2 regions of the Lactobacillus helsingborgensis genome follow, and region 2 is predicted to be linked to the other one. Evidence: riboswitches for the same ligand, from Rfam matches in the RefSeq annotation. Region 2 holds a riboswitch; the other holds the start of a gene.
The links. A riboswitch is a leader RNA that binds a small molecule or an ion and turns the genes downstream of it on or off. The one in region 2 is predicted to bind lysine.

Region 1: another riboswitch for lysine. It lies ahead of DLD54_RS00840 (ABC transporter substrate-binding protein/permease); the one in region 2 lies ahead of lysA (diaminopimelate decarboxylase).

What each region holds. Positions count from the first base shown of each region.
Region 1 covers NZ_CP029544.1:176,776-182,426, forward strand. The annotation lists gene DLD54_RS00825 (hypothetical protein) at 22-393, shown strand; gene DLD54_RS00830 (alpha/beta fold hydrolase) at 595-1,512, shown strand; gene DLD54_RS00835 (amino acid ABC transporter ATP-binding protein) at 1,578-2,327, opposite strand; gene DLD54_RS00840 (ABC transporter substrate-binding protein/permease) at 2,327-3,952, opposite strand; lysine riboswitch at 4,061-4,237, opposite strand; gene DLD54_RS00845 (DNA-3-methyladenine glycosylase) at 4,366-4,998, opposite strand; gene DLD54_RS00850 (DUF488 domain-containing protein) at 5,043-5,402, shown strand; gene DLD54_RS00855 (NAD-dependent protein deacylase) at 5,509-5,651, opposite strand, start outside.
Region 2 covers NZ_CP029544.1:1,769,473-1,775,123, forward strand. The annotation lists gene dapA (4-hydroxy-tetrahydrodipicolinate synthase) at 1-201, opposite strand, end outside; gene DLD54_RS08390 (N-acetyldiaminopimelate deacetylase) at 220-1,359, opposite strand; gene dapD (2,3,4,5-tetrahydropyridine-2,6-dicarboxylate N-acetyltransferase) at 1,364-2,074, opposite strand; gene lysA (diaminopimelate decarboxylase) at 2,083-3,396, opposite strand; lysine riboswitch at 3,483-3,661, opposite strand; gene DLD54_RS08405 (aspartate kinase) at 3,943-5,295, shown strand; gene dapF (diaminopimelate epimerase) at 5,316-5,651, shown strand, end outside.

The DNA.
Region 1 (5,651 bases), 260 kb from region 2:
GCTGTGGGAAATAAGATGAAAATGAAATTAGCAAGAGTTGCTTTACTGTGGTTGTGTATAATTGAAATGGAGGCTTTTTTCTCCAATAAGCCGAATTATAACTTAATATGGTCAATTAGTGCATTCATCATAACAATAATTGCTACAGCTTGCTTTGAAGTAAAAGAAGAAACATTTACTAAGCAAGTCGAAAATGATTTATTTTATTTTATGGCATTACAAGGTGCACCTATTAGTTTTGAAACTTTATATTTATTGAATATGACAGATGAGCAAGAAGATCACCCATTATTAATACTCTTAATTATTGTCTTAAATCTAATCTGTGTGCTTTTATTTGACTATTTAATTAATCGGGCTAAATTTTACCAAGCTGAAGGTAAAAATGAGTAAAATTTAACAAGATTTGAGTACCAGGCAACTATACTGCTTGGTACTTTTTTCTAGCGTAAAGTTCGTCAGACTTTTTGATAAAAATTGCGTTAGTCTTGTAAACATAATTTGCAATTTACAAAGCAGAGACATTAATAATATACTTAAATAAAGTAGCAGTGTATGCATAATAACAAGCGATTATATGAATATAGGCAAAAAATGAGTAGTACATCAGTAATAGAAAACGTAGAAATTAACGGCGCTAAACTTTATTTTTCAATTAGTTCAAAGCAAGGCCGGAAACCAATCATTTTATATTTGCATGGTGGACCGGGCGATGCCTGCATCCCCTTGACCAAAAAATTTAATAGCGAACTAGAAGATCATTTTATCTTTGTCAATCTGGAACAAAGGGGCAGCGGACTATCGTATTACAAATTTTCACCTGAAGAAAACTTGTCCATCAATATCATCTTGGCAGATATTCATCAGTTTGTGCTTTATTTATTAAAACGGTTAAAACAAGATAAATTGATTATTATGGGTCATTCTTGGGGTACGGTTTTAGGGCTCAATTTTATTCAAAAGTATCCAGACCTGGTTACGCAATATATCGGAATAGGTCAAGTCGTTAATATGAAAAAGAATATTGCTTTACAAAAAGCTTTTCTACGAACAAAAATGAAAAATACTGCCAAACTTGACCAACTTGATTTTGTCCATGAACCAACTAAAGCCAGCCTCAAATTAACTAAAATGATTGTGGCTTATGGTGGCTCAATCTACGGCGCTAAAAACTACCGCAAATTAATTGGTCCTTTTATATCTGCTAAAGATTATTCTTTTAAGGACCTAATTCATCGCTTGCAGGGCTCGAAACAATCAATTCAATATTTCTGGGAAGAACTGATGGACGTTAATTTTGAAAATATCCTGCATTTTGCCGTTCCCATCACTTTCTGTGAGGGCAGGCATGACCACCATGTGTCCTCACCATTGACTGCAGAATATGCTGCTAAAATTACTAGTCCGTGCAATATAATTTGGTTTGACCATTCCGGTCATTTCCCGCAGTGGGAGGAGCCAACTAAATTTAATCAGGAAATTATTGGACTTTTAGAGCCACAAGCAAACTAAAAAACTGGCAAATCACGTTATTCATCACGTAGATTTACCAGTTTTTTATATTCAATTAGACCTTATTAATTATTCTGAAAATTACTCAAAAACTTGACGGTTTTTTCATTTTGCGGGTGATTGAATAATTGATCTGGCGTGCCTTGTTCAGTGATTACGCCATCGCTGATGAAAAACATTTGATCGGAAATCTCCTTCGCAAACGCCATTTCGTGGGTTACGATAATCATCGTTAAACCAGTAGTAGCCAGATTCTTCATGACGCTTAAAACTTCACCGACCATTTCTGGATCTAAAGCACTAGTAGGCTCATCAAATAGCAGAATTTCAGGATCCATGCAGATTGCTCGGGCAATCGCAACCCGTTGTTGTTGTCCACCTGAAAGTTGGCTGGGACGAGCATTAACGTATTGCTCCATACCTACTTTTTTCAGATTAGCAAGTGCAATTTTACGCGCCTCGTCTTTTGACCGTTTTAATACTAACTCTTGACCTACCATACAATTAGCTAAAACGTTCTTATTTTCAAACAAGTCAAATTGTTGGAAAACCATGCCGACTTTAGCACGATAAATATTACGATTGTAGTTTGGTGCCAAAACATTTTCACCATGAAAATCAACTTCACCGGCAGTAGGTTCTTCAAGCAGGTTGATACAGCGCAAAGTAGTTGATTTACCGCCACCTGAAGGACCGATAATGGTGGCAATTTCACCTTTGTTAATGTCAAAAGAGATATCTTTTAACACTTGGTGTTCACCAAATGTTTTCTTGATGTGCTTTAAACTTAAAATAGTTTCGTTTGTTTCAGTCATTAGTTCTTAGCCTCCATGTCTTTTGGTGTGCCCACTTGAACTTGGTTTGCCATTAAGTTGTAATTCTTACTTCCTTGGAGGTGTTTTTCAATTAAGTTGAATATTCTGGTAATGGTAAAGGTCAAGATGAGGTAGATAGCAGAAATTGTCAGGTAAGTCGGGAAGAACTTAAATGTCTGACTTGCAATAGTTGAACCAACGAAGAACAACTCTGATACGGAGATGATGCTCAAAACTGAGGTATCTTTGATATTAACGATAAATTCATTAGTAATTGAAGGAAGACAATTCTTGATTGCTTGTGGCAAAATAATATGCCACATTCTCTGGTTGTGGGTCATTCCTAGCGCACTGGCTGCCTCAAACTGACCTTCAGGTGTAGAAATAATTCCGCCGCGGATGATTTCGGCTAAATACGCTCCAGTGTTGATCGAAACAATGATTAGTGCGGCGACCGTTCTGTCAATATTCAGGTGCCAGAATTGGGCAATACCATAGTAAATCACAGCTGCTTGCACCATCATTGGCGTACCCCGGAAAATCTCAATATAAACCGAAAGCAGCCAGTTGACAAACTTGAGCAGCCATCTTTTACCACTGGTAGTTGGTGTAGGAATAGTTCTGACAATACCCACTGCCAGACCGATAAAGAAACCTGCAATGGTACCAACTGAAGCTAAAAGTAAGGTCATACCGATACCGTTTAAAATCATGCCGCCATATTGGCGCCACATTGATACTAACCATGGTTCTGACTTAGCCTTTTTACCTTTTTTATCACTATCAGTTTTAGGCTGCTGCTTAACAGCTTCAGTCATTAACCTAACCCTTTTTGCTTGAGGAATAGTAGCTAAAATTTGGTTGACACTCTTTAGTAGAGCCTTGTTAGGCTTGGCAATTCCGATTGAGGTAACAGATTCTTCCTTAGTAGCGTGAAAACCAGCCATTTTGCTGACAGGAATTGACTTAATGTCAGGATCAACCATCTTAAAGGAAGTTGATTCAGTGTCTTCGGCCACATAGCCGTCAATGGTGCCAGAGATTAAACTTTGCCGCATTGCCGCAAAATCGCGCATAGCTGGTTGTCTCTTAGCACCTTTTAACTGCTTGATTAAATCATAGTGGAAAGTACCTTGTTGCGCTGTTAATTTTGCACCCTTAAAGTCAGTCAGCTTTTTAGCGTTGGCGTATCTGCTGTTAAGTTTGGTAATTACCACAAAAGTACTGTTTCTATATGGCTGAGAGAAATTAATGGCTTTTTCACGTTCAGCTGTTGGGCTCATGCCGGCAATAATTAAATCGGCTTTACCACTGGTTAAAGCAGGAAGTAAACCGTCCCATTCAGTCTTAACAACTTCGACTTTTCTGTGTAATTTTTGCCCAATGACTTTAGCAATCTTGACATCATAACCATTGGCGTATTCTTTTGAGCCCTCAATTGGCACAGCACCGTTGGCATTATTAGTCTGTGTCCAATTGTACGGCTGATAATTAGCTTCCATGGCGACTTTGAGCGTACCGTCGTCCTTTTTGGCACTAACTTCATTCAGGCTAAAATCAGCCCCAATGCCTAAACAAGTGAATAAGGCAACCAAGGTAGCCAACCACTTAAATCTTGACTTCATTTTGAAAACCTCCACAAAATATGTTTCAAATAAAGCCAACACAATAAAAGCGTAAATAAAAAACTCGCTGTTACGCAAAACAACGAGGTTATAATCTATTATTAGAACAAATCATATAGCGCTCCCCGGGGACTAACCGGGACAGTCTGCAAAATATTCTCTTGCAGCCCAACAAGAAGATTGAAACGAACAACATTCTTGTTTCGGCGGTAATTCTTACGCTAACCTTCAAAGTGTTCGCTCACTCAGATTAGTTTCGTAACAACCGCGACCTCTATTGCATTGGAAATTATTTAACTTAGAAAAATAATAGGCTATTAAGAGTGACTTGTCAATAATTTTATTTAAAAAATATTTTATAATTATCTCATTTATTTTCTTTTACTATTTTAAAAGACTTCTGCAAGCTGCTCTTATCGCCAGCCGTTATCTGTCTGATAAGCGCTCTTTTTCATTCTAGAAACATAGGGATTACCGGCAACATAATAACGTAATTTTTTGTTAGCCCATTCTAATTCGGATTGACTAACACCAATTCTGGCACTGGTTTTAATTTCCTTAGCCCACTTTTTATGATTATCATCTAAATCAATTTTAAATGGGGAGTCAGACAAGAAGTGTAAATTCCATTTTTTATCGTGAATGCCAAAAGCCTGCATCATTTTAGCAGGACCATTAGTTAAAAGCACACCATTTTTGCCCCCGCGGTTTTTAATCATCTGCTCTATACCCCAGACTGGTTCGATAGCCCTGATTAAAATTCCTTGCGGCTCATTATATTCTTGCGTTGCGACATCGAAAAAGAAGTACTGTCTTTGAGCGTAAATATAAATGGTTCCGCCTTTGCGATAAAGACCTTCATTAGCTGGGCTACGATGGCCGCCGTAAGAATGTGCTGCCCTGTCTTTGACCCCTAAATATGCTTCAGCCTCCACAATATAGCCACCCATTATATTCTGACCATCATTATATGTTAATGGTCTGCCGATTAAGTCTTTAGTAATAGCAGCAGTTGGTTTATTAGTAAAATAAGTTGAATAATTCATTTTTTCTTCCGTGTAGTAAACTTAAACTAAAAGGAGATATTATCATGACAAAAATAAAAGTAGTGCGCATTTACGAACATGAGCAGCCTGCTGGCTATCGCATTTTAGTTGATCGTCTGTGGCCACGAGGCAAAAGCAAAAAAGATGCTAATTTGGATGAGTGGGTCAAAGAAATTGGTCCCAGCACCGAATTGCGTAAGTGGTTCAATCACGATGATACTAAATATCCTGAATTTAGGCAAAAGTACATTGCTGAATTAGAGCATAATCCAGCGACCACAGCTTTTGTCGCCCAAGTGAAAGACGAGCTTGCCGAACAAGATGTCCTTTTTCTTTATGGTGCTAAAAACAAAGAACACAACCAGGCAGTTGTGCTCAAAGAATATGTTGAACAAAGATTATAGTTTTTGACTTTTCTTTTAGTACGCAAAAAGTGAAAAGCAATAGTTAAAATTAGGATGCTGAAAACGAGCAATTCAAATAGCTTAAAGGCTTTTTTAAAAACTTAAATTAAAGCTGTTTAAAAACATCCATGGCGTCCGCAATAATAGCAGAAATTCCTTCTGCCGGAATAGCTGTTTTATTAATTGCCCAAACTTTGGCACCGGCTTGTCTATATGATAATAATTGGGCAAATGGATACACAACAAAAC
Region 2 (5,651 bases):
GAATTTAGTGTACAACGCAATTTTTTCATCATGGGTCATGGTTGCTGTTTCACCAGTCGTACCGCCAATAACGAAACCATTGCTACCTGTATTGAGTAAATGCTCGGTTAATCGTTTCAGACCAGGATAGTCAACTTCTCCCTCCTTATTAAAAGGGGTAATTATCGCGGTCATTAAATCTGCCTTATCAAAATTAGTCATGTTTTTTCTCCTTTTGAGCTACATGTGACTCAGTAAAAAACCCACCATTGCTTTAATTCCTATTACTATTGCTTCTTCGTGCGGATTAAATGTTGCAGAATGAAGCTGGGAATTATCATTTACGCCCAGCCAAAACATGGTACCAGGTATTTGTGCCAGTAAATAGCCAAAGTCCTCTCCTGTCATAGCCGGCTGCATCTCTTGGTAATTAATTTGAGTATTTTCCTTCATATAATTAATGAACTCGTTTGTGATTTGAGGATTATTTTCAACTGGCCAATAGCCGCCTTGATTAAGCTGTAAATCAACCTTAGCATTATAGCTTTGTGCTATTCCTTGAGTTACCTCCCGCAGACGCTGATCGATTCTTTCGATCATTTTTTGAGTTAGCCCGCGAATAGTTCCTTCTAAATGAGCATGACCGGCAATCGCATTTCTAACTGTTCCAGCCCTAACTTTTCCTATTGTAATAACACCACTTGCAATTGGATCAATACTGCGAGATATAATTGTTTGAATTTGTTCTATTAAAGCAGCAGCGGCCACTACCATATCATTAGCCTGCTGTGGATATGCGGCGTGACCATCTTTACCATATAAGTCAATATTGATTTCAGTTGTGCCCGCAAATAATGTTCCTAAACGGCAGCCAATTGTGCCGGTGGGCAAGTCGGGAGTAACATGCAAGGCGAAGAATTCATCTGGATGCCATTTACCAGTAAAAACCCCAGCTTCATAAGCTTTTTTACCACCACTTTCACTTTCTTCAGCAGGTTGAAAAAAGAACAACAAATTGTCCTGTGGTTGGTGCTCGCAAAAATAAGCCAAAATTCCCAGCGCTACTGCCATGTGGATGTCATGACCACAGGCATGCATTTGACCATGATTGTGGGAAGCAAACGACAAACCAGTATTTTCTTGAACTGGCAGACCATCTATATCTGCTCGATAACCAATTGTTTTTTGTGGTTTACTTCCCCGAACCAGAACTAATATAGCTGTAGGCAGTTCAGGACATTTACGTATTTCAATATTTTTCTGGTTAAAATTACCAATGACTTGTAAGAGATATTTTTGTGTTTGATATTCATGCAACGCTAATTCCGGTATTTGATGCAAGTCACGGCGAATTTTAATAAGTTGCGCAAAAGTTAACATTAATTCACAGCTTTCTTAGTCCCTGTTCAATTCCTGTCTTAGAGGCAGTTTTTTGATCACGCATTTTAACAATTTTTGCTGGTACTCCGGCAACGACGCTGTTTGCAGGTACATCTTTTGTTACTACCGCTCCTGCCGCTACTACCGCATGGTCACCAACTTGGACTCCTTCTAAAACTACTGCATTAGCACCTATCAAAACATTTTTGCCTATTTTTACAGGTTGTGCTGAGGCTGGTTCCACGACTCCGGCAATTACCGCTCCTGCTCCTATGTGGCTGTTCGCACCAACGATTGCTCGGCCGCCCAAAACAGCATTCATATCAATCATGGCATTTTCGCCAATTTCTGCTCCAATATTAATGACGGCCCCCATCATAATTACCGCATTTTTGCCTATTTCAACATTTTCACGAATAAGGGCACCCGGTTCAATTCTGGCAGAGATGTTCTTCATGTCTAGCAGGGGAATAGCAGAATTCCGACTGACATTTTCCACTTGATAATATGTTATCTTCTCGGCGTTTTTTTCTAAAAAAGGACCCAAGTCTTGCCAATCTCCAAAAATGACCCCGGTATGAGTTTCACTAAAAATTTTGCAATTTTCAGGCCACTTTAACTTAGACATCTCAGCCTTGATATATACTTTCACAGGTGTTTTTTTGGTTGAATTAGCAATGAAATCAATAATTTCAGTTGCCGACATTTTTTTCATATTTTTAATTATCCTTTCGGTTGATAAAAGCGATCATGACTAATTAAATCCGCATAAGTTTCACGTGTAACTACTACCTGTGCTTGACCATTTTCTGCAAATACGACTGCTGGCCTTGGAACACGATTGTAATTCGATGCCATGCTATAACCATAAGCGCCAGTAGCTAGTACTGCTATTACATCGCCTGGTTTACTTTTGGGGATTTTCAGTTTGTTAATAATAATATCGCCTGATTCACAATAACGTCCCGCAAGTCTAACCGTTTCTACTGGTTCTGCATGTGGCTTTTCTGCTAATACTGCCTCATATTGTGCTTGATAAAGTGCCGGTCTGATATTATCACCCATACCGCCATCAACTGCTACATAAGGCAGCAGTCCCGGTACTTCTTTGCGAGCACCGATTGTATATAAGCTATAACCGGCTTCACCGACAATTGAACGTCCTGGTTCAATCCAGATAGCCGGAATTTTTAAGTGGCTTATTTGCGCACACTTTTTAACTGTCCGCATTATTTGACTGATGAAGGTTTGAGCAGTTAAAGTATCATCCTGTTCGGTATATCTAATACCAAAGCCGCCCCCTAAGTTTAAAACACGCGGCTGGTAATCATATTTTTGCTCCCAGTCCTTGACTAATTGCATAAGTCTTTCAACTTCCAGCTTAAACCCGGCTGTCTCTAGAATTTGTGAACCAATATGTGCGTGCAGACCAATTAGTTCCATTTGCGTGTTAGCTTTAACCTGTAAAAAGGCCTGCTCGGCTTGACCCGAACGAATATCAAAACCAAATTTACTATCTTCTTGACCAGTTTGATCATATTCGTGAGTATGTGCAGAAACTCCTGGTGTTAGCCGCAACATTACCTGCATCTGACTATTTGTTTCTTGCAAAATCTGGCCTAACAACTTAATTTCAGTAAAATTATCTAAAATAATGACGCCAACATGATTTTTCACGGCCATTAATAACTCAGCTGCAGTTTTATTATTACCGTGAAAGCTAATTCTTGCTGCAGGAAAACCTGCTTGCAGCGCGGTATATAATTCACCCCCAGAAACAACATCCACATGTCCGCCCAGCTCATTAATTACCTGGTAAATTGCTATCGTAGCAAATGCTTTACTGGCATAACTAATCGCATAATTCACATTTTCTTTTGCAAAAGCGTTTTGGAAAGCCCGAAATTGCTGTTTGATTTTTTGTACGTCATAAACAACTAATGGAGAACCAAACTCTTTTGCTAATTTTAGTGCATCAACCCCACCAATTACCAAGTGACCTTGAGCATTAGTTTGATAATAATCATTAGCAGCCATTTAAGTCTCTCCCTTTTTCTTAAAATAAAAAGGGCTCTTTTGTCGTGCCTAACAAAAGAGTCCTTCAAGTTATTATCTGGTATCAATTTTGTCGATAGCGCTCCGCGAATATAAAATTGCGACAGTCCGTAACCTGTTAGATTACGTCCCAGCTAATTAATTACCGCAATAATTAATGCTTCGGCAACCGCCCCTTTCACTAGTTTCTCAGCCTTTGCAGAAACTCCACCAGCTACTTTTGTTGGTTGCAACCTCTTCGATTTATTAAAATATTATTATTAATTAAAATCATTGTCAACCATTTTCAGTCAGAATTATTTTTTGTTTTTAAAATAAAGACAATGATTTTAAAAATTTGTCATTTTAGCTGCAAGCAAAAAAACTTCTAGTAGCAATGTTTTTTGGCTTTTTACAGCTTAAAAATAGTTAATCAAAATGGCTCATTTTCAAAAGTCCTCTTTTGATTTTTGATTGAAGATTAAAATTTTAATGATAAAATGCAATACTAATTACTTAAAATTAAATTTAATTGTGAAAGGTATTAACATGAAAGTCGTTAAATTTGGTGGCAGTTCCCTTGCAGACGGGGAGCAATTTGAAAAAGTAGTAAATATTATTAAAGCTGATCAGACTCGTAAAGTAATTGTAGCTTCTGCTCCAGGAAAAAGATTTGCAAATGACATTAAAGTAACAGATTTATTAATTGAGTTTGCACATAAAACAATTAATAAAGAGGATTGCAGTTCAACTGTAAAAACAATTTGGTCTAGGTATCATGATATTGCTGCTTACTTTCAAATATCTGAACAATTATTACAACCTTTACTGCAAGAACTAATTGCTTTGCCAAAAGCTGATTACCCTAATCAAGACTATTTAATGGCTAGCTTTAAAGCTCACGGTGAAAAACTTAACGCACAACTTTTGGCTTTAGTTTTACAAAATTATCATTTACCAGCTTACTTCCTTGACCCCCAAGAAGCGGGCTTTTTGGTTACTGACAACGCTAATGACACCCAAGTGATGCCAGAAACTTACAAAAATTTAGAAAAGTGGTCTAACAAAGATAACGTGTTGGTTGTTCCCGGCTTTTACGGTATTACCAAAGACGGCTTAATTGCTACTTTTTCCCGTGGCGGATCAGATATCACTGGCGCAATTTGGGCACGGGGGATTAAAGCAGATTTATATGAGAACTTTACCGACGTCGACGCTATATATGCCGCTGATCCCAGAATTATTACTCACCCCCACGCAATTAAAGTTATGACATATCGCGAATTGCGGGAGCTGTCATACGCTGGCTTTTCGGTTTTCCATGATGAAGCGATCATTCCTGCAATTGAGGGTCAAGTACCCATAAATGTCAAAAATACTAACCACCCTGATTTACCAGGAACAATGATTGTTCCCGAGCATGATTTTCATCCCCAAAGCATAATTACTGGGGTCGCAAGTTCTAGTCATTTTGCTGCATTATATTTACATAAATATTTACTAAATAAAGAGGTTGGATTTACACTTAAATTATTACAAATTTTCTATAAATTTAATATTTCATACGAACACATGCCATCAGGAATTGATGATCTGACTGTTATTTTTGACAAAAGACAATTTAATGAGCAAATCCGCCAGCAAATGTGTTTTGAAATTCAACAAGCATTGCAACCTGACCAACTAGAATGGTTTGATGATTATGCCATCATCATGGTAGTAGGAGAAGGAATGCGCAACAAGATTGGCGTAATGAAGAATATTACAATGCCGTTGGCGCAGAAACACGTCGCAATCCACATGATTAATCAGGGTGCCTCACGTATTTCTATCATGCTGGGCACTAAAAGAGCTGACGCAGCAGCGGCAGTTAAAGAAATTTATCAGCAATTTTTTAAGTAAATATTTAAAGGAGAAACTTTATGGTACAACTACAAAAAGTTCATGGCTCGCAAAACCAATTTTTTCTGCTTGATCAAACCCAATTAAAAGCACCATTAACTAAAGAAGAACTAGTCAACTTGGCACAGCAAATAACCAGACGCAACACAGGTTTATTAAATGGCGCGGACGGTTTGCTTGTAGTCAGCAAGTCACACCATCCCCAAGTTTTAGGTAAAATGCAGGTCATCAATGCTGACGGCTCTTTTGCTTCAATGTGTGGTAACGGCCTAAGGACAGTCGGCCGCTATTTAGCACAAAAATATCATAAAGAAACATTTAAAGTTGAGACTATGCAGAGTGATTTGCGTGTCAGC